3 regions of the Kurthia populi genome follow, and region 2 is predicted to be linked to each of the others. Evidence: a T-box and tRNA genes for the amino acid it is inferred to sense, from the RefSeq annotation. Region 2 holds a T-box; the other regions hold tRNA genes.
The links. A T-box is a leader RNA that pairs with one kind of tRNA and senses whether it is charged. The one in region 2 lies ahead of argS (arginine--tRNA ligase), so its partner is inferred to be a tRNA-Arg.
Positions count from the first base shown of each region.

Region 1: it has a tRNA-Arg gene. The T-box ahead of argS (arginine--tRNA ligase) is inferred to sense a tRNA for this amino acid. The anticodon was not compared.
Region 3: it has a tRNA-Arg gene. The T-box ahead of argS (arginine--tRNA ligase) is inferred to sense a tRNA for this amino acid. The anticodon was not compared.

Region 1 covers NZ_JBHUOR010000136.1:50,120-61,245, reverse strand. The annotation lists gene ACFSY7_RS17350 (YjcQ family protein) at 1-224, opposite strand, end outside; gene ACFSY7_RS17345 (hypothetical protein) at 391-645, shown strand; gene ACFSY7_RS17340 (hypothetical protein) at 698-982, opposite strand; gene ACFSY7_RS17335 (CarD family transcriptional regulator) at 1,346-1,807, shown strand; gene ACFSY7_RS17330 (cold-shock protein) at 2,015-2,215, shown strand; tRNA gene ACFSY7_RS17325 (tRNA-Arg) at 2,468-2,541, opposite strand; gene ACFSY7_RS17320 (heavy metal translocating P-type ATPase) at 2,638-5,040, opposite strand; gene copZ (copper chaperone CopZ) at 5,122-5,328, opposite strand; gene ACFSY7_RS17310 (metal-sensitive transcriptional regulator) at 5,341-5,643, opposite strand; gene ACFSY7_RS17305 (transglutaminase-like domain-containing protein) at 5,870-6,445, opposite strand; gene ACFSY7_RS17300 (MarR family winged helix-turn-helix transcriptional regulator) at 6,563-7,000, shown strand; gene ACFSY7_RS17295 (MFS transporter) at 7,000-8,202, shown strand; gene ACFSY7_RS17290 (NAD(P)H-dependent flavin oxidoreductase) at 8,479-9,474, shown strand; gene ACFSY7_RS17285 (hypothetical protein) at 9,719-9,949, shown strand; gene ACFSY7_RS17280 (hypothetical protein) at 9,988-10,194, shown strand; gene ACFSY7_RS17275 (zinc-binding dehydrogenase) at 10,212-10,583, shown strand; gene ACFSY7_RS17270 (DUF4017 family protein) at 10,768-10,965, opposite strand; gene ACFSY7_RS17265 (class I adenylate-forming enzyme family protein) at 10,981-11,126, opposite strand, start outside.
Region 2 covers NZ_JBHUOR010000003.1:7,216-18,341, reverse strand. The annotation lists gene ACFSY7_RS00500 (SigB/SigF/SigG family RNA polymerase sigma factor) at 1-55, shown strand, start outside; gene argS (arginine--tRNA ligase) at 222-1,895, opposite strand; T-box leader at 1,933-2,146, opposite strand; gene ACFSY7_RS00490 (MDR family MFS transporter) at 2,375-3,565, shown strand; gene ACFSY7_RS00485 (YdhK family protein) at 3,586-4,140, opposite strand; gene ACFSY7_RS00480 (HAMP domain-containing sensor histidine kinase) at 4,191-5,162, opposite strand; gene ACFSY7_RS00475 (response regulator transcription factor) at 5,225-5,875, opposite strand; gene ACFSY7_RS00470 (hypothetical protein) at 5,983-6,216, opposite strand; gene ACFSY7_RS00465 (ornithine--oxo-acid transaminase) at 6,291-7,484, opposite strand; gene ACFSY7_RS00460 (sigma-54 interaction domain-containing protein) at 7,678-9,030, shown strand; gene ACFSY7_RS00455 (hypothetical protein) at 9,169-9,987, opposite strand; gene ACFSY7_RS00450 (MOSC domain-containing protein) at 10,122-10,772, shown strand; gene ACFSY7_RS00445 (hypothetical protein) at 10,980-11,126, opposite strand, start outside.
Region 3 covers NZ_JBHUOR010000008.1:73,088-84,213, forward strand. The annotation lists gene ACFSY7_RS01445 (glutaredoxin family protein) at 175-435, opposite strand; gene ACFSY7_RS01450 (DHA2 family efflux MFS transporter permease subunit) at 595-2,121, opposite strand; gene ACFSY7_RS01455 (TetR/AcrR family transcriptional regulator) at 2,350-3,231, shown strand; gene ACFSY7_RS01460 (polysaccharide pyruvyl transferase family protein) at 3,276-4,706, opposite strand; tRNA gene ACFSY7_RS01465 (tRNA-Arg) at 4,911-4,982, opposite strand; gene clpP (ATP-dependent Clp endopeptidase proteolytic subunit ClpP) at 5,147-5,737, shown strand; gene ACFSY7_RS01475 (glycerophosphodiester phosphodiesterase family protein) at 5,903-6,673, shown strand; gene ACFSY7_RS01480 (hypothetical protein) at 6,796-7,128, opposite strand; gene ACFSY7_RS01485 (collagen binding domain-containing protein) at 7,338-11,126, opposite strand, start outside.

The DNA.
Region 1 (11,126 bases), on a different contig from region 2:
TGCTCTGCTAAGTATTTCATTCCCGTATAAGTAATTTCTGCTTTTTTCAAATCTAAGCCGCCCTCTGGAGCTAAATGTACGTTGCTAATATAGCCATCTTTTTGTAGCTGATATACAAAATGTTGAAATTTTGCAACGTCAACACCATAATCAGCAGCACAAATTTTTGTGTTTTTGCGCTCTAATTCTTTAATAAAACTATATTGTAAACGTTCTAAATTCATAAAAATCCCTCCATACCAATTACTCATTTAAGTCGGGTATACGAATCATTTCATATCTCGGCTTTGTTTATCTTTTCCCAAAACAAATAAATCTAAAACCAATATGTACACATTTTTGACACATTTATGCTTCTTTTATATAGTGAAAACAGAAGGGGCAGGGTCTATGAATGGGTTACTCTGGGGTATTTTTTATTATCATAGCTTATTTCTACTATTCTTTTTAACAAAAAGCTTTTATCTCATACCGAATGGCTATGTGTGGGATTTTTGGGGTATTACTGCTTCATTTTTAGCTTTCGGCGTTAGTCTTTACGTATTTATTAAAGGCAAGCGTTCGTTTTTAGTTTTATGGTTACTCTTTGCTGGATTTATTACAACATTGTATTTCATTATTGGTTTATCTATCGGTTCGATTTAATCGTATGAAAAAAGCAAGTAACATGCCCCCACATGTTACCTGCTTTTCATCATTATATTTGTTTCAAACGCTCAATCTTTTGCTGGCATTCATTAATATGACGCTTTAATGTCGCCGCATCTACACGCATCTCTTCTAATAACAGTTGCAACTCAATATAAATGGTTTTTGCTTCCGCATTCATTTGTTGCTCTTCAAGACTAAATTCTTTTAAATCTTGCTCATAGCCTGCAATGCTTTGCTCATAATCAGACAAGCGCTTCATATGTAGATTGATTGCATTTTCATAATTTTGTAATACGCACGTTAAATAAACATCATTTGCACTAAATTCCATCGTAGCTTCACCCTCTGATTTTCTCTATTCCAACAGTCCCACATACCCTATTTACTTACCTATAAACTAAATTCAATATTTTTTAAAACCAACGTATTCACTTTGTATTGAATATAACAAATTCCTGTCATTTGTACAACGCTGAATATCCATTCTAAAGTCGCATTATTTTAAAATATAAGAGGTTATTTTTAATAAATTATTATTATAATTGTCTTATTTTTTCTATCCATATTATTATCAATGATTTTTTAATAGAAATAATTTGACACGAAAAATAACTTTATGCTATCATTAAAAATTTGATAAAATTACGTTTAAATGTTATTATGAAATAGATGACTATAAACGGAGGTGGATTCGATGTTTCAAATTGGTGAAAACATTATTTATCCAATGCAAGGTGCGGGTACAATAAAAGCAGTAGAAGAAAAAGAAATATCAGGACAAAAACAATTATATTATGTTATTGAAATGGCTATCAGTAATATGCAAATTACAATACCTAAAGATAAAATACTAAGTTCAAATATCCGTCCCGTTACAGATATTGTAGAATTAAATCATATTATCCAAGTATTTCAGCACGAGCAGTCTGAAGAAGTACTACCATGGAAACAACGCTATACATTAAATACAACTAAAGTAAAAACTGGTAGTATGCAAGATTGTGCTGAAGTTGTACGCGACTTAAGCCGTTTAAAAAAAGAAAAAGCATTAAATACAAGTGAAAAAGAAATGCTAGATCATGCACAGAAATTTTTACGTAGTGAACTAAAATTAATCAAAGGCATTACAGAAGATCAACTAAATATTTTTAGTTAATTTAATTTTTTTATAGATGTATTAATATAGTAGACAAATGTAATATTTTCCTTTATACTATATTTAATAAGAAATTTACAAGATAATAATTAATTCACCTATTACAAAGCGTACTAGTGATTGATTTAGTATTTTTTGTAATATGTGAATTTTTTCTTTTTGAGGAATTATAATCTTATTAAATATAATTAAATGGAGGTCATTTAAATGACACAAGGTACAGTAAAATGGTTTAACGCAGACAAAGGTTTCGGTTTCATCGAAGTTGAAGGCGGTTCTGACGTATTCGCTCACTTCTCAGCTATCCAAGGCGAAGGTTTCAAATCTTTAGAAGAAGGTCAAAAAGTAGAATTCGACGTAGAAGAAGGCCAACGCGGACCTCAAGCTGCTAACATCGTAAAACTTTAATTTTTAGTTAACGATTTCAAAAGCATCCTGTTTACAGGGTGCTTTTTTTATATAACTTTATCGTGAAATATAGTACTACTAGCAAAAAACATTTAAAAGATATAAGCTACCTAACTTCTTTACTACCAGCCTACTCTTTTTCCTCGTCAAAAAAACACCTTCAACTCATTCTATTCATTATTACGGTACACAACCTGTAATATAGAAAAAATTGAAAGTGCTTCATATAGTAATGTCTTATTTGATTTGGAATGTCCTTGACAAGAATCGAACTTGCGACCTACTCCTTAGGAGGGAGTTGCTCTATCCTACTGAGCTACAAGGACGTAAAATTACGTCTTCTATTATAGCATTATTTCACAAAAATAAAAAGGCATGCAAAAAAAACAGAAATCGTCAACACAATTTCTGTTTTTATTTCATTATTTTAATTTCACACGCTGTAATCTCAGTGCATTTAATACAACCGATACAGAACTAAATGCCATTGCCGCACCTGCTACCCATGGTGCTAATAATCCAAGTGCCGCAATTGGAATACCTAATGTATTATAGCCAAATGCCCAAAATAAATTTTGTTTGATGTTTGTCATTGTTTTTTTACTCATCAAGATGGCATCTGCAATACTATTTAGATCCCCGCGAATTAATGTAATATCGGCCGCTTCCATTGCAATATCTGTTCCCGTACCAATCGCCATACCAATCGTTGCCGTTGCAAGGGCCGGCGCGTCATTGATACCATCGCCTACCATTGCTACTTTTTTGCCTTGCTGTTGTAATTTTTCAATTTCATTTGCTTTGCCTTCTGGTAAAACACCTGCAATTACTTGCTTAATACCAACCTCACCCGCAATCGCTTGTGCAGTTGCTTCATTATCACCTGTCATCATAATCACATCGAGACCCATTTGATGTAATCGCGCTACCGCTTCTTTTGACGTATCTTTTACAGTATCTGCTACAGCAATCAAGCCAGCATATTCACCATCAATTGCCACAAGCATAGCCGTTTTCCCTTGCTTTTCAAACGCTTGCTTTTGCGAAAGTGAAGATGATACATCAATGCCATATTGAGCCATTAATTTATCTGTCCCCACAATTGTCGCTTTCGCATTAATTGTTGACTGCACACCGTATCCTGGTACCGCTTCAAAATATTGTGTCTCATATAACGAGATGCCGCGCTCCTTCACACCATTCACAATGGCTTGTGCTAAAGGATGCTCTGACTTTCGTTCGGCACTTGCCACATATGCTAAAAATTCTGCTTCAGGTAATGTTGTCACCACATCTGTTAAAACTGGCTCCCCATTTGTGACAGTACCCGTTTTATCAACGACGACCGTATCAATTGCTCCCGTTTGCTCGAGATATTCGCCACCTTTGAATAAAATACCATATTCAGCAGCACGTCCAGAACCAGCCATAATCGATGTTGGTGTTGCTAGACCGAGCGCACATGGACAAGCAATAACAAGTACCGCAATTAATACTTCTAATGCTTGCACAAAATCACCTGGCTGTACAAATAAATACCATACGATAAAGGTGATGACCGCAATGCCGACAACAATCGGTACAAAAATACCTGAAATTTTATCAGCTAGACGTTGGATTGGTGCTTTTGTACCTTGTGCATCTTCAACGACTTTAATGATTTGTGCGAGTGCTGTATCACGTCCAACTTTCGTTGCGGTCATTTTAATCGCACCATTTTTATTAATTGTGGCGCCAAATAACTCGTCGCCCTGTGTTTTATCAACTGGCATACTTTCACCTGTTAACATCGATTCATCAATCGTAGTATGTCCCTCGAGCACCTGCCCATCTACAGGAATTTTTTCACCTGGTCGCACGATAATTGTATCGCCAACAACAACTTCTTCTAATGGAATCTCAAGTTCTTCGCCTTGTCGGACAACAATCGCTGTTTTCGCTTGTAGTCCCATCAATTTTTTGATTGCTTCAGATGAGCGACCTTTTGCCTTTGCTTCAAATAATTTACCAAGCAGAATTAATGTAATTAATACTGCACTCGTTTCAAAATACAAATGCGGCATATGATTTCCATGCATCGTTAGCACCTCATACACACTATAGAAATACGCAGCGGATGTCCCAAGCACGACAAGCACATCCATATTCGCACTACCATTTCGAAGTGCTTTATATGCCCCTACATAAAATTGATAGCCAATCGCAAATTGAACAATGGTTGCTAACACAAATTGAAACCACGGATTTATAAATAAATCAGGTACGTACATCCATTGTGTAAAGGAGAAATGCCCTACCATCGTCCAAAGAAGTGGTAATGATAGTATTGCTGCCGCGATAAATTTCCATTGTTGCTTTTTAATTGCTTGCTCTCGGTAATCAACAGCTGCCTCATCTTGGTGTTTATGCGCACCGTAACCAATTTTTTCAACGCGCGCAATAATATCTGCAGTAGACACTTTACTTGGATTAAACTCTACCGTTGCCCGTTCAAGTGCCAAATTGACATTTGCTACTGATATACCATCCATTTTATTTAGTACCTTTTCGATACGTGCCGAGCAAGCTGCACATGTCATGCCGGTAATATCAAACTCTTGCTTTTCTTTGACGACGCCATAACCAAGCGCCTCAATTTTTTTCTCAAAAGCTTCTTCTGTTATTTTTTCTGGATCATAATGGACGGTTGAACGTTCAATCGCTAGATTTACATTCGCATCTTCCACACCATCTAATTTTTTTAAACCTTTTTCAATCCGCGTAGCACAGGCTGCACACGTCATACCTGATATTTGAAGATTACTTTCTTTTAGTTGTTGTGTCATTTCTTCCACCTTCCTCATACCTATAAGGGGTATATAATTTTGAAAATAAAAAGGAGAGGACATTCCACTCTCCTATCTTATTTAAACAACATCATAACCTTGGTCGTCGATTGTTTCTTTAATTGTATCTAATGTAACGGCTGCTGAATCAAATGCGATAGCTACTTGACCCGCTTCTAAATTAACGTTTACTGAATCTACACCGTTTAATTCCCCTACGCTACTTTCTACTGCTTTCACGCAATGTCCACATGACATACCTTGTACATTTAATGTTACATTTTCCATTTGAATTGCCTCCTATTTTCGCATTAATTTTTGGAATGTTACGAGTAACTCATCCAATACTTCGTCATCGCCTTCATTTAAGCGATCAACCACACAACCTTTTAAATGACCTTCGAGTAAAATTTTAGCCACACTGTTTAAAGCTGATTGGGTTGCTGCAAGTTGTGTTATTACATCATCACAATACGTATCTTCTTCAATCATGCGTTTGATTCCTCTGATTTGACCTTCCGCACGATTCAAGCGGACCGTTAAATCTTTTTTTACTTTTTCCGGATGGTGGCTTTTTCGACATGATATCATTTCAGGTTCCATGCGCCTCATCCTCCTTCTGTTATTTACACCTTCAGTCTACCATACCTAAAGGGGGTATGTAAATTATTAAGATTTTATAATTTTTCAATTAATATATCTATACCTTATATAGGTATATTAAAAAATATTATAATTTATCCATAAAAAATAATATAAATGCTAAAAAAACAAGTTTTTATAACTTTATATTTTTATAATTATTACTTCATATACCCCTGTATAGTATTTATAAATTCACCGGTAATCCAGATACATACAATTTTTTAGCATCCTTGTTTTTACTTAATGCTCGAATTACTCCCTCATTTGGCTCTGCATAAACTGTTTTATCATCCCATTCACCAAGCGCTGAATTCACAGTAAAAGCCAACTGCTCACGTTCAAGTGAAAACTGTGCATCAACACCTTGTTTATTTCCCCGTGCATCAACTCGTATCCAGCGATTTTCTAAATAAATTGCATTTAGGCCATGTAAACAATAGCCCTGCTCCGGTGTTTCAAATAGCAGTAATTTTTGATAGCAAAAGCCTGTGGGTATTCCTTGCGAACGTAATATCGCTGCTAGTAAATGTGATTTTGCATAGCAAAAGCCTTCCTTATACACGAAAACATCTGATGCGCAGCAAGTGACACGATTCGATTGAATATCCCATGTATGCGCAATGCTATCACGTACATATACAAAGGCCTTCTGTGCTTTTTGTACATCACTATCCTCTTGATGAAATAACTGTGCTACAAGTTGCTGAATTACGGGTGCATCATAATCAATAATGGCTGTTGCCTCTAAAAATTCTTTCATTTCACTTCCCCCTTTTTGTCAGTATAGCGTATTGACAAACATTGGTTTATCTCTTATGATTAAAAACGTTCTACAAAATAGTTAATCTTGTTAACTACTTTTTTATGAGGTGACAATATGCATATGTTTCAGACGCTCTATCATGAGCTTGTTTTAACGAACCGCACATTTGAGGCACAATTAAATGCTATTTTACAACAACAAGGCATTCATCGCTCAGATTGGTCCGTTCTTTATTATTTAATTCTGGATGATCAATTAACATCCGTCGAAATCGCTAAATTATTAGGGATTGAAAAACCCAATGTGACACGTATTATGAAAAACTTAGTGTCGATAGGCTATGCACGTGTTGAGCCTTCTCATGAAGATAAGCGCAAAAAGCGATTACTCATCACAGATGAAGGGCGCAAGATGTATGCTGAAGTTCGTACATATGTCGACCGATTTGAAATGGAATCAATGACAGGTATTGATGCTGAACAGCAACAAATGTTTATTGAGACATTAAATCAAATTCAACAAAATTTAATAAAGAGAGCCGGGGATAAATAGTGAGTCATACAAAAGACAAGCTATGGACGAAGGATTTTATTATCGTTTCACTAATGAATTTCATCGTCATTTTAATTTTCTATTTACTAATGGTGACCATTGCATCATTCGCTAAAAATGAATATGATGCCACCACAAGTCAAGCAGGTCTTGCTACAGGAATTTATATTGTCGGGACATTAGTCGGCCGTTTGTTTGCAGGACGCGTCATTAACAATGTCGGTGCACGAAAAATTATGATGATTGGCTTAGCAGCATTTATTATCACTACAGCACTTTATTTCGTCCATAGTGGTGGTATTACGATGCTTCTTATTTTCCGTTTAGTAAACGGCGTTGCCGCGGGTGTTGCCTCTACTGCCACAAGCACAATCATTGCACAAATTATTCCTTCTGCACGTAAAGCGGAGGGCATTGGCTACTTTAGTATGAGTACAACACTTGGTACAGCTATCGGTCCTTTTTTAGGCATTATGCTTGGGCGCCTTGTGTCCTATAATACGATTTTCTTATTCTGCGTTATTTTAGCAGCTCTTGCTTTTATTATTGGTTTAACAGTTCGTGTACAAAAAGCATCGGTATTACAACCAGCTGCTGATGCACCTAAAGTGAAATTCAGTTTAAAACAATATATTGAACCTAATGCGATTCCAATTGCCATTATTACGTTTTTAATGTCGCTTGGATACGCCGCCATTTTATCCTTTATTAGTTTCTTTGCAGAAGAGCGTGACTTAGTAGCAGCGGCAAGTTTCTTCTTCTTAGTTTATGCTGTAGCTATTTTAGTTACACGTCCATTTAGTGGTCGCCTGATGGACACCAAAGGCTCAAATGCTATTATGGTTCCTTGCTTCATTTTATTTGCAGCAGGACTTGCCATTCTTAGTGTGACACATTCTGGATTTCTATTATTATTAGCCGCCGTTATTATTGGGGCTGGTTATGGTAACTTACAGTCTGGTGCACAAGCGATTGCACTTAAAGTAACACCAGGTGCACGCGCTGGACTTGCAACTTCAACATTCTTTATCGCACTCGATGCCGGCCTTGGCTTTGGACCATACATTCTTGGTTTTGTCGAACCAATCGTTGGCTTTGGTACATTGTATATTGGCTTAGCAGTATTAATTCTCGTTACACTTGTGCTGTATATGTTGCTGCATGGTCGCAAAGATAAAGAATTAACAGCACAAGCACATTAACTAAACATATCAAAATAAAAAGAGGCTGGGACATACGTATAAAAACAACCTCTCCTATGAGCATAAGAAAAACCGGAACCGCGCGGTGGCGCGGTTCCGGTTTTTCGTTGCGAACGCTAAAAAAGAAAATAACGTGTTTTGTCCCAACCTCTTTTTCATATTATCTATCTTTATTAAAATTCTACTATATCTTGTAAGGGATTGACGATCTAAGTATATTTTATAAAGTCATCGGGTAATAAGATTAGATAATCTATTTTAATGAGGTGAGCGCATATGTTAGACAAAGTAAAAATTATTCAAGCTCCTATGTCTGGGGTTACAACACCAAATTTTGTTGCTGCTTCATGTGAGGCAGGGGCTTTAGGTTTTATTGCCGGAGGATATGCTACAAAATCCGAATTAAAACTAGCTATTCAAGAGATACGTATGAAAACAGTCAAACCTTTTGGCGTTAATTTATTTGTACAAAATCCCCCTTTATTATCTAAAGAAGTATTCACAAATGCCTGCGAAGCTTTGCAATCTGATTATACTAAACTAAATCTTACTGCTTCCCCTAATTTACATTTTGAAAATCACTTCAATGAACAAATTCAAGCTGTCATAGAAGAAGATGTGAAAATTATTTCCTTTACTTTTGGTCTGCCAAATCAAACTATCATTGATAAATTAAAAAAACAGCATGTATTTTTAATTGGTATGGCTACAACCAAAAATGAAGCGCTAGCCATTGCGCACGCTGGCTTTGATGCGATTGTTTTACAAGGTAGTGAAGCAGGTGGGCATAGAGGTACTTTCCAAATGCCTTTTGATTATGTTCCTCTACATCAACTTATCAGAGAAACACGACCATTAGTAACACTTCCACTCATTGCTGCTGGCGGCTTAATGACAGCAACTCAAATTCAAGAAGTATTAAACATCGGTGCAGATACCGTACAAATAGGAACTGCACTACTTGTTGCTAAAGAATGTGAAATTCCAATCGCTTATAAACAAGCCATTTTGAATTCCACAGAGCATAGCACAACATTTATTACAGCGTATACAGGAAAACCAGCGCGTGGGCTACCTACCGCATTCACAAATCGTATAGCAGAAAACTGTATTGCACCTTACCCTTATCAATATTTACTAACGCGAGACATTTTAAAAGCAAATCAGACATTGAAAAATCCTGATTATTTTTTTTATTTAATGGGTGAGCATAGCCATCAAGCAAGAGAAGGTAGCATCCAAGAAATTATGTCTTCTCTACAAATTTTATAGTAGCCACATCTCTATTGCCCGTAAACAGCTGGGACATTAGAGATGTTCTTTTTATTATACAGTCCTATTTCTATTTTGATAAAAATACCATAGCAAGTATACATACCGTATAACAATTCTTTTACTAACATTAAAAATCATTATTTTTTTATGAATTTACACTTAAAAAACCGTGATAATCATTGGTCTATTCTCGTCTCCATAACTCGTATACTGTATTAAAACTATGATGGAGGCGAAGTAGATGCAACAAACAATCGAAAAAATAACAACTACTAAAACAATGTGGCATATATTACCCTATATTTTACTGCTGTATATTATTTCATATCTCGACCGTGTTAATTTAGGATTTGCGGCGCTTGAAATGAACTACAAGGAGAAATTGTCGAACTATATGAACCACTTGATGGCTTTGCAATTGGTGACAAGGTTATCGTTCGTTCAAGTGGTGGTGGCTATGCTACGCATATAGCAGCTAATAATAAAAATGTCTTTAAAATCCCTGAAGATATGCCACTGGACTTCGCAGGAAGCTTTTCAGCTACAGCCTCAACTGCTTATTGGGGCTTACATGGTGGTTTTTATCCACTAAAAGATGGCGATACAATTGCTATTGTTGGTGCCTCTAGTAGCGTTGGTAGCTTCTTAGTTCAACTTGCACAAGAATGGGATGTTAAGATCATTGCTGTAGCTAGTAAAAAAATGAAGCGCGCTTAAAAGAGCTTGGCGCTGATATGTTCGTCGATTATCGTGACCCTGAAGCTATTGAGCAACATGGAAAAACGGCAGATTTCGTATTAGATGCTTCATTATTTAACGCTGGTGAGCATGCTGCATTAATATTAGCGAAAGAAAATGCGACCTATGTTGGCATGACGACTTTACCAGACAATTCATACCGCCCAGATGTAAAATGTGTTTTCCTATCACGTACACCAGCGATGATAAATGATATTGTCATTCCTTATTTATTTGATTTCTATGAAAAACATGGTTTAGCTGACCAAATTGCATACACACTTCCATTTACAGTTGATGGTGTAAAAGAGGCACATCGCTTACTTGAAGGTACACGTAATAGTGGGAAAATAATTTTTAAAGTTTAAACTTGCATATGTTTACTCAACCATCTTTTTCCGGTATACAACTGGAGAAAGGTGGTTTCTTTATTAATGTTCATGCTTTTTAAGCCAAATACTTTCTATTCCTATTAAAAAACACTTTCAAAGCATTTATCTCCTTGAAAGTGTCTCAATTTTTTAAGATATTCTAGTAAAAACATGCTTTTTATTACAGTGCTTGTTTATTAGGCGCTTTTTTATATTGCCAATAATTGAAGCCTAATACAAGAAGTGACATAGGGATGGCGTATAGTTGTACAACAAAAAACTTCCAAGACCATATTGAATATCCTTGAATTATTAGTAGTGCTAGCCCTATAACACAAATTAAAGCATACATCAAAATCGAAGCAAGCCATCCTTTCATTGCAAAACCTTCTTTCTATTGTCGTTCACGCAGTACTTGCTTTAAAATTTTACCAGATGCATTGCGCGGTAAAATATCAATGCGCTCGTAACGGCGAGGCACTTTATAGGTTGCTAAAAATTCATTCGCAAAATTTCCTAATGTTTCGCCGTCAATGCCTT
Region 2 (11,126 bases):
AATTCGTGCGCATGATCATTTAGATATGCCACAGCGTTTTTCAAAAAATGCGTAGTATCAAAGAAAATCGCGTCTAAAAAAGAGTCTGGGACAAAACACGTCATTTTCTTTTTAAGCGTTCGCAACAATAAAACCGGAACCGCGCCACAGCGTGATTCCGGTTTTTCATATGTTCCTAGGAACGGGCAATTTTACACGTATGTCAAAGCTTCTTTTATACCCTACATATGCGCTGGTGCCTCAATACCTAAAAGATTTAAGCATTGCTCTAAAATAATAGACGCGGCATACAGCACGGTTAAGCGGTCCTGCTGCGTGTCATCCTGTGTTAAGACTTTTTGCTGACCATAGAATTTATTAATGGTGCGAGAAAGTTGTAAACTAAATTTAGCAATTTGAGAAGGGTCTGCCTGTGTATAGGCACGCGCAATCGTCGCTTCAAATGTTTCGAGCACTTTAATGAGCGGCCATAATGTATCATCGATTGCTTGAAGCGGAGCAGTATGTGCTTTAAAATCGGCTTTTTCAAGTAATGTATGAATACGTGCATTCGTATATTGCACGTATGGACCGGTCTCACCTTCAAATGTTAGCATTTGCTCGATTGAAAATTCGATATCATTTAGACGGTCGTTTTTTAAATCATTGAATAATACGGCGCCGATACCAACTTGTTTGGCAACTACATCACTATTTTCAAGCGTTGGATTTTTTTCTAGAATGGTTTGCTTTGCAGCTTCCATTGTTTCATTCAATACATTTGCTAATAAGACAATTTTGCCCTTACGTGTCGACATTTTTTTGCCGTCTTTTAGCATCATACCAAATGGAATATGGGCAAATTTTGATGCGTCATAGCCCAGTTTATCAAGCACTTGGAACCATTGTTTGAAGTGTAGTGTTTGCTCGCCACCAACAACATAAAATAGTTTTTCAGGTGCGTAGTTTTCGAGACGATAAATGGCAGCAGCTAAATCACGCGTTGCATAAAGTGTCGCGCCGTCTTTCTTTTTAATTAAGCAAGGAGGCAGGGTTTCACCTAAATCAACGACCTGTGCACCTTCTGAAGATGTTAGTAATTTTTTAGCTTCTAGCTCTTCTACGACGCGGTCCATTTTATCATTATAAAAGGCTTCGCCATTCGTTGAATTAAAATGAACGCCTAAAAGCTCATAAATTTCATTAAATTCGAGTAAGGAAGCTTCGCGGAATTCTTTCCAAAGCCCAAGTGCTTGTGCATCTCCGTCCTCAAGCGCTTTAAATGCCTGGCGTGCTTGCTCATCAAGTGTAGCATCTTTCTCCGCTTCCTCATGGAATTTCACATAAATCTTTAATAACTCTTGAATCGGCTGCTGACGAATTGCCTCAGGATTGCCCCATAAGCGATACGCAACGATTAATTTTCCAAACTGCGTACCCCAGTCTCCAAGATGGTTAATGCGAACCGCTTCATAACCCATTTTTTCTGCAATATTCGAAATTGCTTGCCCGATAACCGTTGAACGTAAATGCCCCATTGAGAAGGGTTTCGCGATATTTGGTGATGAATAGTCTACAACCACTTTTTTGCCATTCTTTGGTGCCGTCGCATAGGCAGCTCCCTCGCTCACAATTGCTGGAATAATCGTATTCGCGATAGGAAGCGGCTGTAAGAAGAAGTTCACATATGGGCCGTTTGCAACCACTTCTTTAATACGCACATCTTGCAATTTTTCTGCTAAATCCTTCGCAATGTGAACAGGGGACTGGCGTAGCTGTTTCGCTAAAATAAAACATGGAAAGGCGATGTCACCTAGTTCATCATGTTTTGGTTTTTCAAGTAATTGTTCGATTGTCGCTTGGTCAATGGCGTGATCAAGTGTGTCATGTAGTAATTGTGCAATCATTGTTTTCATTTTTTTCTCCTCCAATAAAAAAAGCCCTCGCCTCTATAAAAGAGACGAGAGCATAGATTCCCGTGGTACCACTCTAGTTGCCAAAATTTGGCCACTCATCATTGTTAACGAGGATTGCCCCGATACTTCCTACTACGTTTCAGAAGTTTTCTCCAAAGTGCGGTTCACCGTATGGATTTGTCTAGGCTTACACCAATTCCTAGCTCGCTTAACCCTCTCATATCGGCTACTCTCTTTTTCATCGAATTTGTCGAATCATTGAATTGTGTTTCATATTACTAGAAAAAAATACATTGTGCAATGTTTTTTTGAAAATAAAAAAACGCCCTTTCGGAACGTTTGTTCTATTTTTGCCGCAGTTTAAATAAATTACGTATTATTCGATTTCTATTATTTTTAGTATACCTGATTGTAAAATATAAGTCTATTTTTTACTAGAAAAGCTCGGTATAGTAGACGATACAGTGAGGGGAAAGCGCATGAAATGGAATAAAAATTTGAAAATTCGTCTTGTGGGAGAAGGGTTATTTAACCTATGCTACTGGATGTATTTCCCGTATATGGCCATTTATTTTAGCAGTCAATTTGGCGTACAGCTAGCAAGTATATTGATGATGATTCCACCGTTTGTGCAGCTATTCGGCCAATTGATCGGTGGGGTTATTGCCGACACACTTGGGCGACGAACAACGATGCTTATTGGTGCTAGTATTCAGGCCGTGATGTTTGCATTATTTGCGTTATCAACGGAAAACTGGCTTGATTATGTCGCCTATGTATTGATTGGCATTGGCGGTGCCCTTTATAGCCCCGCGAGTGATGCGATGGTTGCCGATTTAGTGCCGGACGAAGAGCGCAAGCACGTATTTGCGACCTTTATTACCGTCAAAAATATTGGTGCGGTACTGGGCCCGGTAATCGGAGCCACGTTATTTTTCTCTTATCGCACACCTTTATTATGGGCCTGTACGCTTATTTTAAGTGTGTATCTACTCATTATTTTTATTGAAATGACCGAGACCTTACCAGGAAAAAAGCCCGCTAAAAAAATCACACGTAGCCTCCTAGAAAAGGCCGGCAATTATCGCCTGATTGTGCAAGACCGCGTATTTTTTCTCTATATTTTAGCTGGTGTACTATCGATTTTTACCATTATGCAGCTCGACTTATTTATCGCTAAATACATCGTTGATGAAGTACCGGCACAGTGGCATTTAGATAGTCGCTCTATTCTAGGCCTTCTTTTAGGCATTAACGGCCTGATGTTTGTGGTGCTTATTTTACCGACAACACGCTTACTTAAAAATTGGCGGGACCGAGATGTGTTTATTTTATCCTGCCTACTAAACGGTGGTAGTTTATTTCTTATGAGTATGACAACCAATCTTGTGCTACTCATTGTACTCATTGTGGCATTCACGATGGGTGAAATTGTTCGTGCACCTGTCATCAATCATTTTGTTAGTAGGCATGCACCAGAAGCGATGCGTGGCCAATATATGGGTGCTTCTAACATGCAATATACGATTGGTCGAATATTGGCGCCTCTTATTTTTTTCGTATCCTCTCCTATACTAGCAGGAACAACGCTATTTATCGTATCAATAATAAGTATGATGCTTTATCTAAAAATTTCTCCCTATCCGTACAAAGTAAAAGGATTGGAATAATCAATTCCAACCCTTTAATTTTAGTGAGCAGCTCGTAATTCATCTTCTGTTACCCATTTATGATTTTTAATCATTTGTCCATCTGCATCTTTATAATCGACCATATAAACGGTCGTTTTTTTAGCGGAATCAATTGTCGCTCTAGCACCGGCCATTCCTTCCATATGGTCAGCAGTTAGAGTTACTTTGTCACCCTTTTTATACGAAGTAGGGGAGGCTTTCTTGATTTCTTCATGAATGACCCATTTATGGTTTTTGACAGGTTCTTTTTTACCCGTAGTCGGCGTGTAAGTCACGCTATATACCGTAGTGTCGTACGCACCTGAGACAGTCGCTTGTTGTCCGTCCATACCAGGCATATGATGGGCCTCCATGGTTACCTTACTACCTACTGAAAATTTAGGATTCTTTTCTTTTTTAACAGCATCCGGTGCTCCTTCACTTGACGAATGATTCATCGATTCATGATTCATATCATGTTGCTGTTTTGGCTGTTCTTCCGTCGTATCAGCTTGTCCACATGCACTCAGACTTATTACTCCAATGATAGCTGTTGTCATAATCCATTTTTTCATGTATTCTCATCCTTTCTTTTGTTTCATTATAAAAAGAACTTATGTAGAACTTATGAAGAATGGCGAGGGAGATCAATTTGACAAGTCATGCCACCTATATCATTATTTTTCATCATAATGGTTCCTTGATGGGCTTCTACTAATGCTTTTGTAATCGTTAGTCCTAACCCTTTATTAGAAGAGGATGTACTACTAACATAGCGCGTAAATAGCTTTTCAGGAGTAGGTGAGCCACCACCTGTATCTGCGATAATAATACAAAGAGATTGCCCATTTTCCTTTGCATAACACTGAATACGTCCATCTGATTCGACAGCGTGAATGGCATTTTCAAAAATATTTTGTAAAATTTGTGTAAGTCGTTTTTCATCGACGAAGCCCTTTAAATGAGGTGCTACATCAATCGCTAACTCCATTTTTTTTGATAAACAAATCGGCGCATAAAGCATCGCCGTTTTTTCGATAATTGGTGCAATGAATTGGTTTTTTCGCTCAATAGTGAATTTTGGATCATTAATCACATTTAATTGATCGAGCTCTGCTACAAGACCAATCAATCGATCTAACTCCGCTGTACAATTCGATAAACGTGCTGGTGTTACTTCCCAAAGACCATCTTCAAAAGCACTTAATTGACTTTTTAAAGTAGCCAATGGATTCCGTATTTCATGTGCCAGATTTTGAGTCATTTCATTTCGTGATTGCTCATACTGAGCGAGTGTTTTATCGAGTGTCTGTAGGGAACACCCCAATTGTCCGATTGCATCATTTGGCATAGAAGGTAAGGAGACATATCTTTCTCCTTTGACGAGCTTAAGCGCAAAAGCTTGAAGAATGTGCATTGGCTTAATAATCATTCGCGCTAATAAAAAACTCGCAATGCTAATTACTACGAAAAGAATGAGTAATGTCCAACTAGCTGTTTCTCGTAAAGCCATATCAAAATGGGCGAGGAGTGCGTCATTTTGACTAGAATCGAGCATTTGAAAATGCTTATGTGCTTTATGTAATAAGATATACATACTGATTATTAGCGTAGAAAATGTGAAAAGAGTCAACAGAATCGTTATTTTCACTACAAGTTTCATGAGAGATGACTCACTTCTTCTAATTTATACCCAATACCAAAAACAGTTTGAATGAGTGGGTAGTTTATTTTCTTCCGAATATTTTTTATATGCTGATCAATAACCCGTGGGTCTGTCTCTTCACTAAATAAATTTTCAATCATTTCATAACGACTAAATACTTTCGTTGGATTCTCAAGTAGTAATGTCATAATTTTCCCTTCATTCTCTGTCAACGTAACGGCTTCATCCGGTAAGGTAAGCAGTCGTGCTGTTGCTTCATAATTAATTGCACCTACTTGAAGATTCGCTGATTTCGGTAAAAGCCTTTTTGCACGTGCTACGATTTCTTTTGGATGAAAAGGTTTAATTACGTAATCGTCAGCTCCAATATGAAATCCATTGAGCTTATCTTCAATGCTAATTTTTGCGGTAAGCATAATGACCGGAATCGATGTTTCTAGCTTTAGATAGAGACAAATATCTTCACCACGCATGTCGGGCAGCATTAAATCTAAAATAACTAAATCAACAACATGTTTTTCAAGTAAATCTAATGCCTGACTTCCTGTATGCGCTATAACTACATGCGCTGGTAATTTTTCAAAATACGTTTGTAAAACATCGGTAATAGGATGTTCGTCGTCAACAAGTAAAATGGTGTTCATTTTATACCCCCTACCCCTTATTGTTGACTAATTAGAGCGAGGTTGCAAGAAACTTGCGACCAATCAAAAAAGATAGCATCTCTTTTTTTAGAAGAGAGCTATCTTTTTTAAAATCGTAAATGTTGCTTAGCTGCTTTTCGTGCCTCACGTTTTTCAATGGAACGCCAAATCGCCAAATACACCGGAATAAAAATAAGACTGAAAAGGGCGATGACACCGATTAAAAGTGGCACATTCGGTGCTTTAGCCATCGTGTTATAAAAATAAGCACCCACGAAAACGAGTACATAGATGATAAGAAGCCATAACCAAAACAACGCCTTCGTTGTGTAATTTCTCATAAAATCCCCCCTGCATGTAAGTGTACCATGAAGCGAACATACAAGGCATCTAACTTCTGGGGGTATTTTGTTAATTAATTAAAGAGCGTTTTAATCTGCTCAAGCGCCCAGTCTAGCTCTTCTTTTGAAATCACAAGAGGTGGAGCAAAGCGGATAACGGTTGCATGCGTTTCCTTACATAATAAGCCCTTTTTCATCAGTGCCTCGCAGTAAGGACGCGCATCTGTGTGTAGCTCAATACCAATAAAGAGCCCTGTGCCACGAATTTCCTTAATAGCTACATGGTTGATTGTTTCAAGTTGCTCTTTAAAGTACTGCCCAAGCTCAAGCGAACGCTGTACAAGGTTTTCCTCTTCAATGACTTCAAGAGAAGCAGTGGATACTGCACAAGCTAGTGGATTGCCGCCAAATGTTGAGCCGTGTGAGCCAGGATTTAAGACGCCTAAAATATCCTTATTCGCCACGACCGCAGAGATTGGCATCACACCGCCGCCTAATGCTTTTCCTAAAATAAGCATATCCGGCATGACATCCTCCCATTCATAAGCGAATAATTTCCCTGTACGCGCAAGGCCTGTTTGGATTTCATCACAAATGAATAATACTTGATGTTTGCGACAAATTGCTTCTACTGCTTTTAAATAGCCTTTTGGTGGCATAATAATGCCCGCTTCCCCTTGAATGGGTTCAACGATAAACGCCGCCGTATTTGGCGTAATCGCTTGCTCGAGTGCCACTGCGTCCCCGTAAGGCACGACCTTAAACCCTTCTAACATTGGCCCAAAGCCTCGCTTATACTCCTCCTCAGATGAGAGGGATAAGGCACCCATTGTACGACCGTGGAAATTGCCGATACAGCCAATAATTTCTGCTTTCCCTGCTTCCACACCTTTGACATCATATGCCCAGCGACGTGCCACTTTAATTGCGGACTCCACCGCTTCGGCGCCTGTATTCATCGGCAGCACCATATTTTTTCCGGTCATTTGTGTCACCTTTTCATACCACGGTGCCAATTGGTCATTATGGAATGCACGTGATGTTAACGTGACCTTCTGTGCTTGGTCGACAAGTGCCTGAATAATTTTAGGGTGACGATGCCCTTGGTTGAGTGCCGAATAAGCCGATAGCATATCCATATACTTCGTGCCCTCCGGATCATATACCCAAACACCTTCGCCACGCTCAATCACGATTGGCAGTGGGTGATAATTGTGTGCGCCTAATTTTTCAGTTGTTGTCATAATCGATGAAGATGCTGTTGTCATAATCAATCCGCCCCTTTAAAAAAAGTATGTGTCGACTTTATCTATGCAAAAATCATGCCAACTTCTACTAAGCGTCAAATCCGCATCATAAAACGCTTTTTATTGTATGATAAGCCAGAAAATTAAGAAATTTTTTGGCGTTTTACCCATTTCGCCAATTTTTTTTGCTATGCTAGTGAAAAGAGGTGACAAAATGGAAAAATTATTAATCAATGCCATGGATTGTTTGAATGTAGGCGTTCATATAATTGATGCGACAGGCAAAACCATTGTATACAATCATAAAATGTCCGAGCTAGAGGCGATGAATCGTAGTGAAGTGCTCGATAAAAATATTCATGATGTCTTTCAGTTTCAGGAAAATGAGGAAAGTACATTACTAACGGCACTTCATACCGGGGAAGCCGTGCTAAACGTAAAGCAGCAATATTTTAATAATATCGGGCGTAAAATTATGACGGTTAATAATACCTATCCGATTGTTGAAGCGGGTGAGGTAACAGCCGTTATGGAAATTGCGACGGATGTTACGAAAATAGAGCGACTTTTACGACATCAAAAAGAGGCACTAAAGCCATCCTTCCATTTTGATGATATTATTGGTGAAAATAGTGGGCTTCTCGATGTTATAGAGCTCGCAAAACGTGCGGCGCGTACAACGTCTAATGTGCTATTAATTGGCGAAACAGGAACCGGAAAGGAATTATTTGTGCAAAGCATCCATGATGCTAGCAATCGCTCCGATAAGCCACTCATTGCACAAAACTGTGCGGCGTTGCCTGATACGCTAATGGAGAGTATTTTATTTGGTACAACGAAAGGGGCATTTACTGGTGCAGAGGATCGTCCAGGCTTATTTGAGCAGGCAAATGGCGGCACGTTATTGTTAGATGAGTTAAATTCATTACCTATCCATCTACAGGCCAAGCTACTGCGCGTACTACAAGAGAAAAAGGTGCGCCGGATTGGCGGCTTACAAGAGATTTCAGTAGATGTACGCATGATTGCGACCATTAATGAGGATCCATTTGAATTAATTGTACAGGAAAAGCTACGTAAAGATTTATATTATCGTCTTGCAGTTGTCGCACTAATGATTCCGCCGCTTCGAGAGCGCATGGATGATTTAGATTTATTAGTAGAAAGCTTTATTCATAAATACAATGATTTGCTGCAAATGAATGTCCAATCGATTTCACCCGCTGCCCGCGAGCATTTTCGTCAGCATGACTGGCCGGGGAATGTGCGTGAGCTTGAGCATGCGATTGAATCAGCCATGAACAGTATGGAATACGAGCAAATTATTGATGAGGTACATTTGCCGTATTATTTCCGGATGAAAGCTCCTAAACTTCAAAAAGCGATGTTTACATCATTTGAGCAAGATTCGTCAAAAAACTTAAAGGAGCAATTACTCGATGCAGAGCGTGTCATTTTAGAAAAAGTATTAACGGATACACAGCATCATATTACGCTTGCCGCAAAACAGTTAGGCCTTAGCCGACAAAGTCTTCAATATCGTATGAAACGCCTCGGCTTACAATAAAAAAGCCGCCTGCGTCGAAACGCAAGCGGTCAAATGAGAAGAATATGAAAAGTACACTTATAATATAACCACTATATGCTTAGTGTAAACCTTATTTTTTTCAAAAAAAGTAAATAAAGTTGAAAAAGTAAAATATACCTATTTTTCAGTTTCTTCCTCAGATTTTGTTAAAAGCGCTTGAATGCGCTCATTATACATTGCATGAAGCTGATTGATTTCTTGCTGATGCTCACGGCTCATTGCGACAAGCTCATTATTTTTCGCCGCAGATTCCTGCATACGCACAAGCTCAATATCTTTTGCATGAGATGTTTCAATCGCCTGTAATTGATTTTCTAAGTCGTGGTTTAGCTGATATGCCTTTTGAAGCTCGTTATCTTGCGCTTTCAATTCTTTTTTATGTGCTGTCACTAAGGCTGTATGCTCTTGCTTTGCTAATGCAAGGTCATTGCGGAGGCCCTTATAAGAGGCAATTTCTTCCTCTAGCTTCACGATTTTTTCACTATAGCTCGCAATTAATGCCTGCTTGTCGCCCATTGTACCGGCAAGCTCTGCATTTTTTGCTTCAAGCTCTGCGATGGCGTCATTTAGTTCATCATACTGTGTGTTCATCGACTCCACAGCCGCATCCTTTTCCTGTACTTGCTTTTGCAAGTCTGCGATGGTGCGGTCTTTTTGTTTCACAAGCTCTGTGGAATCAACAATTGCCTGGTCACGTAAATAGCCTGAGCGCTCGATCATATTTGCGACTAATGTATAAATACGCTGTGTATGATGTTCTAGCTCATCTAAATCTGGCGTAAATTCCGTCGCTTTATCCTTCATCGTTTGAACCTGGTATAGGGCGACTGCTTTTTCTAACCATTCTTTTGCTGAATAGCCACTTTCCTCGATGATTTTTTTCGTTTTTTCATGCATTTCATCTGTGATTTTGAAGCCCATTGTTTTATCTGCCATTTGAAAAACTCCTTTGTTAACATTTTGTGATTTACGCGGGGTTAACTAGCCTTATGTACGTTAACATCAGTATAGCATAATCATCTTTTCTTTTTGTAGCGCGTTGTATACAATGAAATAAACAAAGGGGGAGTATGATGACAGCATTAACGTATTTTTCAATTGGGAAGCCTAAAAAAATGAGTTATGGGCGCGATAAAACGATGGAGACTGGCATTTGTAAAGAGGCCGTAACAGAGGCTTTTTTAACAAAGGATGGCTTTACAGGCGATGGTGTAGCGGATTTAAAGCATCATGGTGGCCTAGACCGTGCCGTTTGTGTGTATCCGTATGAGCATTATTTGCAGTGGCAGGAAGAATTCGGCGATACATTACCACCCTCTGCATTTGGCGAAAATATTACGGTACGTGAGGCACTTGAAGCAGATGTCGCAATTGGTGATATTTATCAGCTAGGGGATGCAATCATTCAGGTGACACAGGGGCGCATTCCTTGTAATACAATCAATCGTCGTGTAGGGAATCCACAGATGATGAAGCGCATGGTAGAGACCGGCTTTACGGGCTATTTATGCCGCGTACTAGAAGAAGGCAGCGTCTACAGTGATTCAGAAATGACGTTACTGCAAAAAGACCCAGCGAATATAACCGTACTCTTTGGGAATGAGACATACTTCCATCATGCGAAAGATGTAGAACGCATGAAAAAAATCATTGCGGTCGATGCACTTGCAGATGATTGGCGCGAGCGCTTTGATACACGATTAGCAAAATTAACATATTAAAAAAGGCCTTCCAAATTTGGAGGGCTTTTTTTAAAGGCCAAGCTGTTTCTTTAAGGCTTGCGTTAATAATGGAATGAAAAGATATACATACTCAACTCCCCATCTACAAAAAAACAGTATACTAATAATATATGACATAACTAGTTAAATCTCATGTTAGGATAGGAAATGGGCAGCGAGTATTTAAAAAGAAAATACTAATTACATTTAATCTGCATAAATATAATGATTTAATTCTGTCACCGTCGTTGGACCATAGTCAAAGCAGCGTGTAATGTCCTGACCATTATCATGTAGCTCGATTGGATCGACCTTTAAGCCTGCATATTCTGTAGCACGTAGGTAGAAGTATTT
Region 3 (11,126 bases), on a different contig from region 2:
TTTCTTTTGTTCCTACGTCCATTATAGCAGGTTAAATATTGCTTTGCAAACATGGGCTAATTATGTCCCACCGAGAGTGGCTAATTAAATGTTTACATTAATTTGTATTCCCACTTAGCCATAATTAAAACATTTTTTAATAAAAAAAGAAGAATTGCTCGAAGCAATTCTTCCCTAAAGTGCTTGTTCAAATGATGAATCCGTCTGTTCTGTCACTGCTTCAATAATCGTCTCATAATCTAAGATACCATATTGAATCATTTCGCCGTCTTTTTCGAGAACCGGAATCATCATCATGTACCTCTCATGCAAGTCTTCATCCTGTTCGATATCTACGGTCGCAAATTCAAACGGAACTTCCTGCTGGACGAGGCGCATCATGTTCATTCCTTCCTCACAAAGACGACAATTTTGTCGACTGTAAAAAGTGAGCATGTGAACACTCCTTTGCTGTTTTATATTGATTCTCTATATTATAGAAGAAACTCAAATAAAATGGTAGCGTTTACCCCCCGCTAAAGATAGAAAAAAAAGCAGTCAAACAAGAAATTCGTTGACTGCCCTTTTCTATTTCTTCCTATTATAAAGGAATGTTTATTTACCCATTTTCATTGGCGCTACTTGTACGCGTTTTAAGAAGAATGATAAGACAAGCGCGACAATTGTAACAATCATTGCGATAAAGAATGAGAAGTTAATCCCTTCAACCATCGCTTTGTTTGCCATTGTTTCAGCAAGCTCTTTCCCGTATTTCGCTAATTGAACTTCTGTCATTTGCTCACCATTTTGAGCAGCTTCCATTGCTTTTTCTTTCACTTTATCTGCAACAGTTGCTTCAATGTCTAGATCTTCTGCTGCTGATTTTGTACGGTTTGTCATAATTGTGATCATCACGGCTGAACCAATTGCACCTGCAACTTGCTGAAGTGTGTTGTTGATTGCTGTACCATGTGGATTTAAACGCATTGGCAATTGGTTTAAACCATTTGTCATGATTGGCATCATTACCATTGACATACCAAACATACGCACTGTATACGCTACGATTAAATACGTGTAAGACGTATCTAATGTTAATTTAGATAAATAGTAAGTTGATACTGTGACGATTGCTAGACCTACGATTGCTAATGGACGCGGCCCAACGCGGTCAAATAATTTACCTGTAATTGGTGACATGAAGCCCATCATTAGAGCACCTGGTAACATCATTAAACCAGCATCTAATGGTGAAATACCGCGAACATTTTGTACATATAAAGGTGTTAAAATCATACCAGAGAACATCGCCATTGAGATGATAACGGAAATGACACTACCCATTGCATACATTGGGAATTTATATACTTCTAAGCTTAGAAGCGGTTTTTCTAGTTTCAGTTGACGGAAGACGAACAAGATAAGTGCGATGGCACCGATTGTGATCGTTCCCCATACTTCGATTGCGTCCCAACCTGCTGATGAAGCAGTGGAGAAGCCATATAATAAACCACCAAAACCAATTGTTGATAAGATAATCGAGAAAACATCGAGTGTTACTGGTTTTGTTTCCATAATATTATCAAATTTGAAGATCGCTAATAATAATGAAATGATAGCGAACGGTAAAATGATAATGAATAGGTAATGCCATGAGAAGTGCTCAACTAAATAACCTGATAATGTAGGTCCGATAGCTGGCGCCATGATCATTACAAGACCAAAGATACCCATTGCTGCACCACGTTTTTCAACTGGGAAGCTGACTAACATGATGTTCATAAGAAGTGGTCCCATAACAGAAGCACCTAATGCTTGAATCATACGAGCGGCTAATAAAATACCAAAGTTTGGTGCGACAATTGCTAATGCTGTACCAATTGTAAAAATCGCCATTGATGTGACGAATAATGTTTTGTTTTTAAAACGTGTAATTAAAAATGCACTGGCTGGTACAAGTACCCCAGTTACAAGCATATAACCTGTTGCTAACCATTGAACCGTTGATGCTTCAACATCAAAATCTTTCATGATTGAAGGTAATGCTACGTTTAATAGCGTGTTATTTAAGAACGCTACGAATGCCCCAACGAATAAAATGGCAATCATTAAATACGGGGGCTTTTTAAGTGGTTGATCCATGTTCAATTCCCTCTTTGCCTAATATTTATATTTACTTCGATTTCAAAGTTTACTTGATACATTTTATACTCGCAGTCCAATTTTTGCAAGAAAAATGTTTCATTCGAGAATAAACCGCCATTTAAAGCGTTTTCTTCACTATAATATGAGTCCAATTCACTTGAAATTAATCCGAACTATGATTAAAATTATACTGCTAGTCCAAAATAGAATAAAAAAGGTGACTAAATGAACAACCGTAAAAGACAAATTATTCAGGCCTGTATTAAGCTCTTCTCTGAAAAAGGCTTTGTAGAAACGTCCATTCAAGAAATTATTGAAGAAGCTAAAATTTCAAAAGGCACATTTTATAATTACTTCCCATCAAAAAAAGACTGCCTAATCGCCATCTTAGATATCGGGCGAAAAGAAACGACAGTCCGTAAAGTTAAAGCGATTACTGGCAAAGAAAAAAACGACAAGTCTGTCCTTGCCGCTCAACTTATCGCCACGATGCAAGTGAACCACGAACATAATCTGCTACCGATTTTTGAGTCCATCCTGCATTCGGGTGATAAAGATTTAAAGCGCCTCGTCGATCAAAATCTCCTGCAAGAGATTGATTGGACCGCGCGCAGATTACTAGACGTCTATGGCACAAAATTAGTTCCCTATCATTATGATGCATCCATTCTATTATTTGGTATGATGCATCAAATGTTCCACATCGGGAAGTTAATTAATTACCCACGTGGCAATGCGATGGAATTTATAACATTCGCATTAGACCAACTAGATGCCATTACCCCAACATTAATTAGCAACCAAAAGACGCTGCTTGGACCGACTTTTGAGGAATTTATTAATGAAAATATTGAAGCGCGCGTCATTGATAAAGAGGAGCTACTCAAGCAACTCCATGGCTTTAAATCGTATTTAAAAGATTTATCAAACCAGCAACAAGAATACATTGCTTATTTAATCGAAGAATTAGAACGTGATACACCACGCTACCATGTGATTAATGCCGTTGCTTTCCAGTTTTATAATAGCTTCCGTGATACACCGCACGCACCAGAAGCCATTGAAATCACGAATCAGCTATGGCAACTTTCAAAAAATAATAGTTAATCAAAAAAAGGTCAGGACAGTTACGTCCCGACCTCTTTTTTTTATTATTTTTTATTACCACGTAATTTTGCGACTTTATCCGCTAAGCCTAAAGTTGCTTTTACCGCTTTACGATTTAATGTATTTTCTTGGAATTTTACTTTTTTATTCAGACGCTCAATTTCCTGCTTGTACGCCGCAATTTTAGCTGCATCATTTTTCTTCGCAGCCATTTCACGTTTTACACGACGTTCTGTACGTGCATTTTCTGCGTCATTAAATGCTTGCCAACGACGTACTTGCTCATCAATTGGTGCTGTTACATATGGTGTCACAACGCCTGGAATATCAACATTTTTGATTTTCTCATCAAAAGGTGTCGTTTTTGGATACATTGTTTTCTTATACGCATGGTCTAAGTTATTTTTATTTAAGAAGCCAATAAAGCGGTCAAAGTTCTCATTCGCCACTTTCTCTGGTTTATGGAAGTCACTTTGTTCGATAATATCCCAGATGTTTGTGTCCTCTGTAATATCTGGACCCCAGTAATTATTTAATTGGTGATAGTCCGTTAATTCACGCATACGACCATCTTTCGGTAAGATGATGCTTGGTGTCCCTGCAATCGTTGCAGCAATATTCCCGTGAAGACGTGCACCAAAGCTTAAATCTACTTCTTGTAATAACTCCATCCATGTTGGAATATTTACTGGGTAGCGCACATGATCTCCTGTGTAATATTCATCTAATACAGATTCCGGATACACTTTATTTTGGCTAGGTAGGTCCGGTCCACCTAAGTAGGTCATTTTCAGTTCTTTTAGCCACTGTGGAATATAGTAGTAGTTACCAAATTCATGACGGCTACGATCAATAAAGTTTAATACATTATCTGGTGATAAACGTGAGTTGTTAATTGACACTAACGAATCCTTTGTAATGTTCGTATCTCGAATTTTCAAATCACGACCGAAACTATACATCGACGGACAGCCAATTGGCATATGGTCTACGCCTTCTTGGAAGCCAAGTCCTGTTAAGTAGTCTGAAGTGATTTGACCACGTACCCCAATCATTGCTGATTTATTTAATACAGCTTTTACGAATTTTTTCGTTGCATCGTCAAATTCATATTTCGCACCTTTTTGTGCATCAAATGGCGTACGAGCCCCTACACCGATTACATAAACCGGAATTGTTAATTTATTAATCAGCTCTGCATAACGCTCTAAATGCCCGATGAAATCTGGACGGAATGCATCCGCTAACGGAATAATATAGCCGTCATAATTTGCATTAATCATATCTGCATCTTTCGGATTTAATCGATAATAATCCGGCACAATCATGACATCCTCAGTCGTTAATGTGCGGTAAATCCCATAAGCATAAACTAAGTTCCCTACATTCCCTCCAATAGAATTCGTAGAAGCGATATGTGCTGGGTCAAAGTTGTTTAGTGGGGACATCCCAGAACGCATTAAGATTTTTTTCATATTTGTTCTCCTTTCAATTACAATCACTTTATTAGTTGTCCGTACAAGCACTCTACTACATAGTAGTTAATTTATATATGAAATGTCAATGAAATCACTTGCTCCATTGTAAATGCTCTAAAATATAAAAAAACCGCACAAATGCACAGTTTTTTTAAAAATTATATGTTTCAATTGACCTATCAAAAGGTATTTAAAAATGGATGCCCCTGGAGGGAATCGAACCCCCAGCCTAAGAACCGGAATCTTATGTTTTATCCATTAAACTACAGAGGCATAGCTATATGACGACCTTACTATTATACTAGGTAAAGAGCGTATTATCAACTTTCTATTAAATGATTCATTTCATTTGACCTTTATTGACCAAAAAAGTTATGATATGTTTACAAGGCAACGAAACAGTGCCAATTTTATGGACATATAAGGAGGAAATACTTATGAACTTAATTCCTACAGTCATCGAAACAACAAACCGCGGCGAACGCGCATATGACATCTACTCTCGTCTTTTAAAAGACCGCATCATCATGCTAGGTAGTGCAATCGACGATAACGTAGCAAACGCAATCGTATCTCAACTTCTATTCCTAGAAGCAGAAGATCCAGAAAAAGATATCTACCTATACATCAACTCTCCAGGTGGCTCTGTAACAGCTGGTATGGCCATTTACGATACAATGCAGTTCATCAAACCAGATGTACAAACAATCTGCATCGGTATGGCTGCTTCAATGGGTTCATTCTTATTAACAGCTGGTACAAAAGGAAAACGTTTTGCATTACCAAACGCTGAAATCATGATTCACCAACCACTAGGTGGTGCTCAAGGTCAAGCGACTGAAATCGAAATCGCAGCAAAACATATCTTAAAAACACGCGAAAAATTAAACCGCATCTTAGCTGAACGCACTGGTCAACCGATCGAAGTAATCGAAAAAGATACAGATCGTGACAACTACATGTCAGCTGAACGTGCGCTAGAATACGGTATCATTGATAAAATCATGGAACGTAACGAAACAAAATAGTTTTTCATCCCTAACACTAAACAACCATTTCTCATTGGTTGTTTAGTGTTTTTTTATGTTTTTTAGTATTCATTTGCCAAAAAAATGCAGTATGATAGAATCATATACTTAAGGGAGGGATTTTAATTGACCTATTTCAAAAGAATTTTAGCTATTTGTCTGAGCATGAGCTTAGTTTCACCTATGGTTGCTTCTGCTGATACAAATACAGCTTCCTGGCTAAAATGGAAGAATACAAAACTCAGTGCTCACCGTGGTGCACAAGTGGTCGCACCTGAAAATTCATTAGCTGGTGTACAAGGCGCAAAAGAACTTGGCTATGCCTTTATTGAAATCGATGTGCGTAAAACAGCAGACAATCAATATGTATTAATGCACGATAAAACAATCGACCGTACAACTACTGGATATGGTTCTGTCGCTAGTCGAAAATTAAAACAACTTCGTGTATATCATCTTGTAGATAAAAATAATAGGCTAACAACAGAAAAAATCCCAACATTAAAGGACGTATTAGCTTCAGCCAAAAAATATAATGTTGGCGTCAATATTGATGGCTCAAAAGGTGATTTCGGTGATCAAAAATACGCCAAAGGCATCGTGACCCTTGTCAAAAAGGCCAATATGTACAATAAAACATTTTTCGTCATCTCAGATAGTAAAGCACGTGCGAAATTCAATAAAAATTACCCAAATGCCACAATTTCATTTATCGGCAATCCTAAAAAAAGCGTAGCAAGTGATATTAAAAAGCTTAAAAAATACAAACATGCCATTTATACAACCCATATTAATAATCTTGATGCCGCGACAGCAAAAAAAATCCGTGCTAGCGGACTGCGTATTCATATTTATGGCGTCAATACAAAAAGCGCCTATAAACGCGCCAAAAGCTATAAGCCACTACTAGTCGAAACCGATAAACTGAAACCATAAAAAAAGAGAGCTCCCAATCGGAAGCTCTCTTTTTGTGTGCCATTCGGCAGCACTCTCTGTAACAACAAGAAATGACCTAAAAGCGTTCGTTTAGACTTTTTCTTACTACCACAAAACAGTGGTTATTCTACAACATTGTGTAATTGTTTTAATTCGTAATAGAAGTCACCTGATTTACTACCAACGTTACCAGCGCGTAATGCTGTAGTGTAGTGAATAGTTGTTGTTACTTCTTTACCTTCAAATGTAGAAGTTGTTGTTAAGTTATTCATTTCTTCGCCATCAGTAATTTCTGGGCGTTTAACGTTTGTGTGACCTAATTCTTCTAAAAGTTCTACAGCTTTGTTTTCACGACCGATGTGGAACTCGATTAATTCAGGGATTTTTAAGTCGACGATTTGTTCTTTTTGACCTTCAGTTTTGATATGTGCAATGTACGTAATATCTAATTCCATGATGAAAAATCCTCCATCCAAATGTATAAGTTTTATTTATACTTATTCTATCATTTAATTACCCCGCTTCACACTTTCAAAACTTACGCCACCGCATAAATTGCATCTAGAAAAAGAACAATTCCGACCTAAAGAGCGTTTTTGAAATTCGATATAGTAAAAAAGAACAAAAAAAAGAAGGAACCACCAAAGCGGTGATTCCTCTCTTTTTATGCTTTACGACGATTACGCTTAAATAACATAAACGCTGCGCCAATTAACAGCATCCCTACTAAGCTATAAAGCGCTACCTGCTCCCCTGTTTGAGGTAGTAGGCTACTTCCTGTTGAAGGTGCTTTATTGCCATTTGAACCATTCGTATTTGTATTGTTATTGCTACCGTTTCCTGGTGTGTTATTGCCTGCGTTACCAGCGTTGTTATTATTATTGCCTGCATTGCCGTCATTACCTGTATTGCCATTATTTCCAGTATTACCATTGTTACCTGTGTTTCCATCGTTACCATTATTACCGTTGTTACCTGTGTTTCCGTTATTGTTGTCGTTATCATCGCCATCCACATCCGGATATTCTCCGTCTGGGTACTCTTCATCTGGCGTGTTGCCATCATTTGGATCTTCACCATCGCCACCATTGTCCGGGTCTTCGGGATCTGTTCCTGGTTCTTCAGAGTCATCCTTTTTCACTAATGTTACTGTGACTTGACAATCATCGCCAACAATTACTGTTTGCGTTTTATAACCATTTTTCTCAAATGTTACTTTTGTTCCTGGTGCAACAGCTTGGTCAAATGTGTACGTACCATTTGTCGTTTTTACTGTTGTACCATCGATTGTTACGCGTACAGTGTTAATTGTATCGCCATCTGAATCTTCTACCGTTACTTCAAACTTATCACACGCATTTTTAGGTGTGATTGTCACCGTTGTATGACACTCTTTATCGTTGACAGTTGTTGTCGTTGGTTCATAACCTTCTACTTCAACTGTTACTTTTTTGCCTGGTTCTAATGTTGGTTCTTTCCCTGGCTCAAATGTAATAGTACCGTCTTCGTTAACTGTGCCTGTTCTCGTTTTACCATCTTCTGTTGCGACAGTTACTTTCGTTCCTTTTTCTGGTTTATCGCCAGTTAAAGGTGCCACTGAAATTGTTGGATTTTCACATTTATCATTCGGTGTAATAACAATGGTTGTATCACAATCTTTTTCATTCATTTCAGATGTTGTTTCTTTATAACCATCCACTTTCACTGTTACTTTCTTGCCTGGTTCTAGTGTTGGTGGTGTTCCTTCAAATGTTACTTTACCATTTTCGTCTACTGTACCTGTTGTCGTTTTACCATCAACTGTTACAGTCACTTTTGTTCCTTTTTCTGGTTTATCACCATTCGGCGTAATTACAGAAATCGTTGGGTTTTCACATTTGTCGTTCGGTGTAATTGTAATTGTTGTTGTACAATCCTTTTCAGAAATTGTCGTTGTTGTTTCTTTATAGCCATCCACTTTCACTGTTACCTTCTTACCCGGCTCTAGTGTTGGTGGTGTTCCTTCAAATGTTACTTTACCGTTTTCATCTACTTTACCTACTGTTGTTTTACCATCCACTGTTACGATGGCTGTTGTCCCAGCTTTCGGTTTATCACCAGTTGAAGGAGTCACTGAAATTGTTGAGTTTTCACATTTATCAGGATTGATTGGCGGTACGATTGGTGGCACTGGTACTTTCGTATTTGTTACGGTAATACCTGCCGCACATTTATCGTCTGCTACTGTAATCGCCACATCACCCGCTGTACGGTAACCGCTCGGCGTAGACGTTTGTTTTAATGTGTATTGACCTGGTTTAAGCGTTGCATCTAATGTGTACACTGCTTTACCAGTCGCATCTGTTGCTACTGTAATTTCTTTGCTGTAGCCTTCACCTGTTAATGTGAACGCTGCAGTAGAGTTTGCTGGACCTTGGTAAGATACTGTGAAGTCTGGGCAAGCTTTCGCAAAATCAATGACAATTTCACAATTTTCTACTGTGAATGCGACCACATTACGTGTTACACCCTCAACTGTTAATTGTAAATAATATTTTGTGTTGTCACCATATTCATTCGGAACAATCACTTGTCCATTTACATCTGTTGTTAAAATTGTTTGTCCATTAATTTCTTCTACTGCCCCTGTTGCTTTATTTATTACTTTAACAGAAGCACCACTTGCTACTTGACCTTTATTGCTAACAGTTACTGTTGTTTGAACACAAGCAGCTTCAGTTGTTTTAAAATCAATTGTTAATGCACAATCACTCACTGCATAACTTGAGATTTCTTTTGTTACACCATTCACTGTAACATCAATTACGTATTTATTTACATCTACATATTGCCCTGGAATTTTTACTTGGCCATTCTCATCTGTTGTTAACGTTGTTTGTCCATTAACTTCAACTACTTGTTCTGTATCTTTATCAATAATTTGAATTTCTGCATCTTCAGTAGCAATTCCATTATTATTAATTGTTACTGTCGTTTCAATACAAGCTGTTGATAAGAATTCTACTGTACCCTGACAATGTTCGATTGTTATTTCTTGTTCTTCATAGTTTGGAATAGAAACGATTACTTTTCCATCTACAACTTCTGAGGCTGGAAAGGTAACTTTCCCATTTTTAACTACATATTTTTCTGTCTTTGTATCACTAAATTTGACCGTAACTTCTGTACCATCAACTACAAGTACACTACCTGTTTTTACTGTTAATACATTATTCGTACATGCTGCAGTATTAATATTCACTTCTACTTCACATGTTGTTAAATCAGTGTTTGAATAATCTACTATTGCTTTGGTAATACCATCAACGGTTACTTCAATTGTGTACTTCTCTTTGTCAATGTATTTCCCCGGAACCGTTACCTTACCAGCATCATCTGTTGTTACGGTTGTATTGGTTCCATCAAGTGCTACTGCTTGTTTCGTTTCATTATCAATAATTTGAATTTCTGCATTTTCGACAACATTATCGCCATTTTTCACAGTGACTGTCGTTGTTGTACAAGCAGTTGTTGCAAAATTAATTGTTACATTACAATCTTCACTAGCATATGTTGTAATTGTTTTTGTAATATCATCAACAGTTACTTCAATTGTATACTTCTCTTTGTCAATGTATTTCCCCGGAACCGTTACCTTACCAGTAGCATCTGTTGTTACGGTTGTATTGGTTCCATCAAGTGCTACTGCTTGTTTCGTTTCATTATCAATAATTTGAATTTCTGCATTTTCTACAACATTATTGCCATTTTCCACAGTAATTGTTGTTTCTTTACAAGCAGACGTTTTTAAATCAACTTCTACTGCGCAATCCCCTGTTAAATCTGCAAAGCTATATTCTTTTGTTACATTGTTTTGTTCCACAGTGAATGTATAATCGGCTACTGCATATTGCAACGGAATTTTCACTTGACCATTGCCGTCTGTTTTTACTGTTGTTTGAGCCGGATTGGTATCATCTGCGTCTTTTAGTGTTACAACTTTACCATCTTTATCTTTAATTGTAATGATTGCCCCATTAACTGCAGTGCCATTTTCTTTTACGGTAATTGTTTTTTCTACACAGGCGCCCTCTTTGTAGTTAGCAACCGTTTTAGTGATAACTGAGTTGCCGCCTGGCACTACGAGTGTATTCGCGTCTTTCAACAATTTAAATTGTGTTTGTTGTTCATATGTTGAACCTGTCGTCACAAATCCATCTGGTGCTGTTATTTCTTTTAATTGATATGTTCCTTCATAATAACCTTTGAATACAACATCGCCATTCTCATCTGTTGTACCTGTTGCTAATTTAACTTTACCTTTACCGTTATATAACTCAAATACAGCACCTGCTAATGCTTTATTATTATCCATTGGATCTATTTTATGAATTTTTAAATCTACTTTTGAACGTGTAGCACCAGCATTTGAATCTGAGTAAGCAATATTGTATTGCTTTGCTTGTCCCTTATC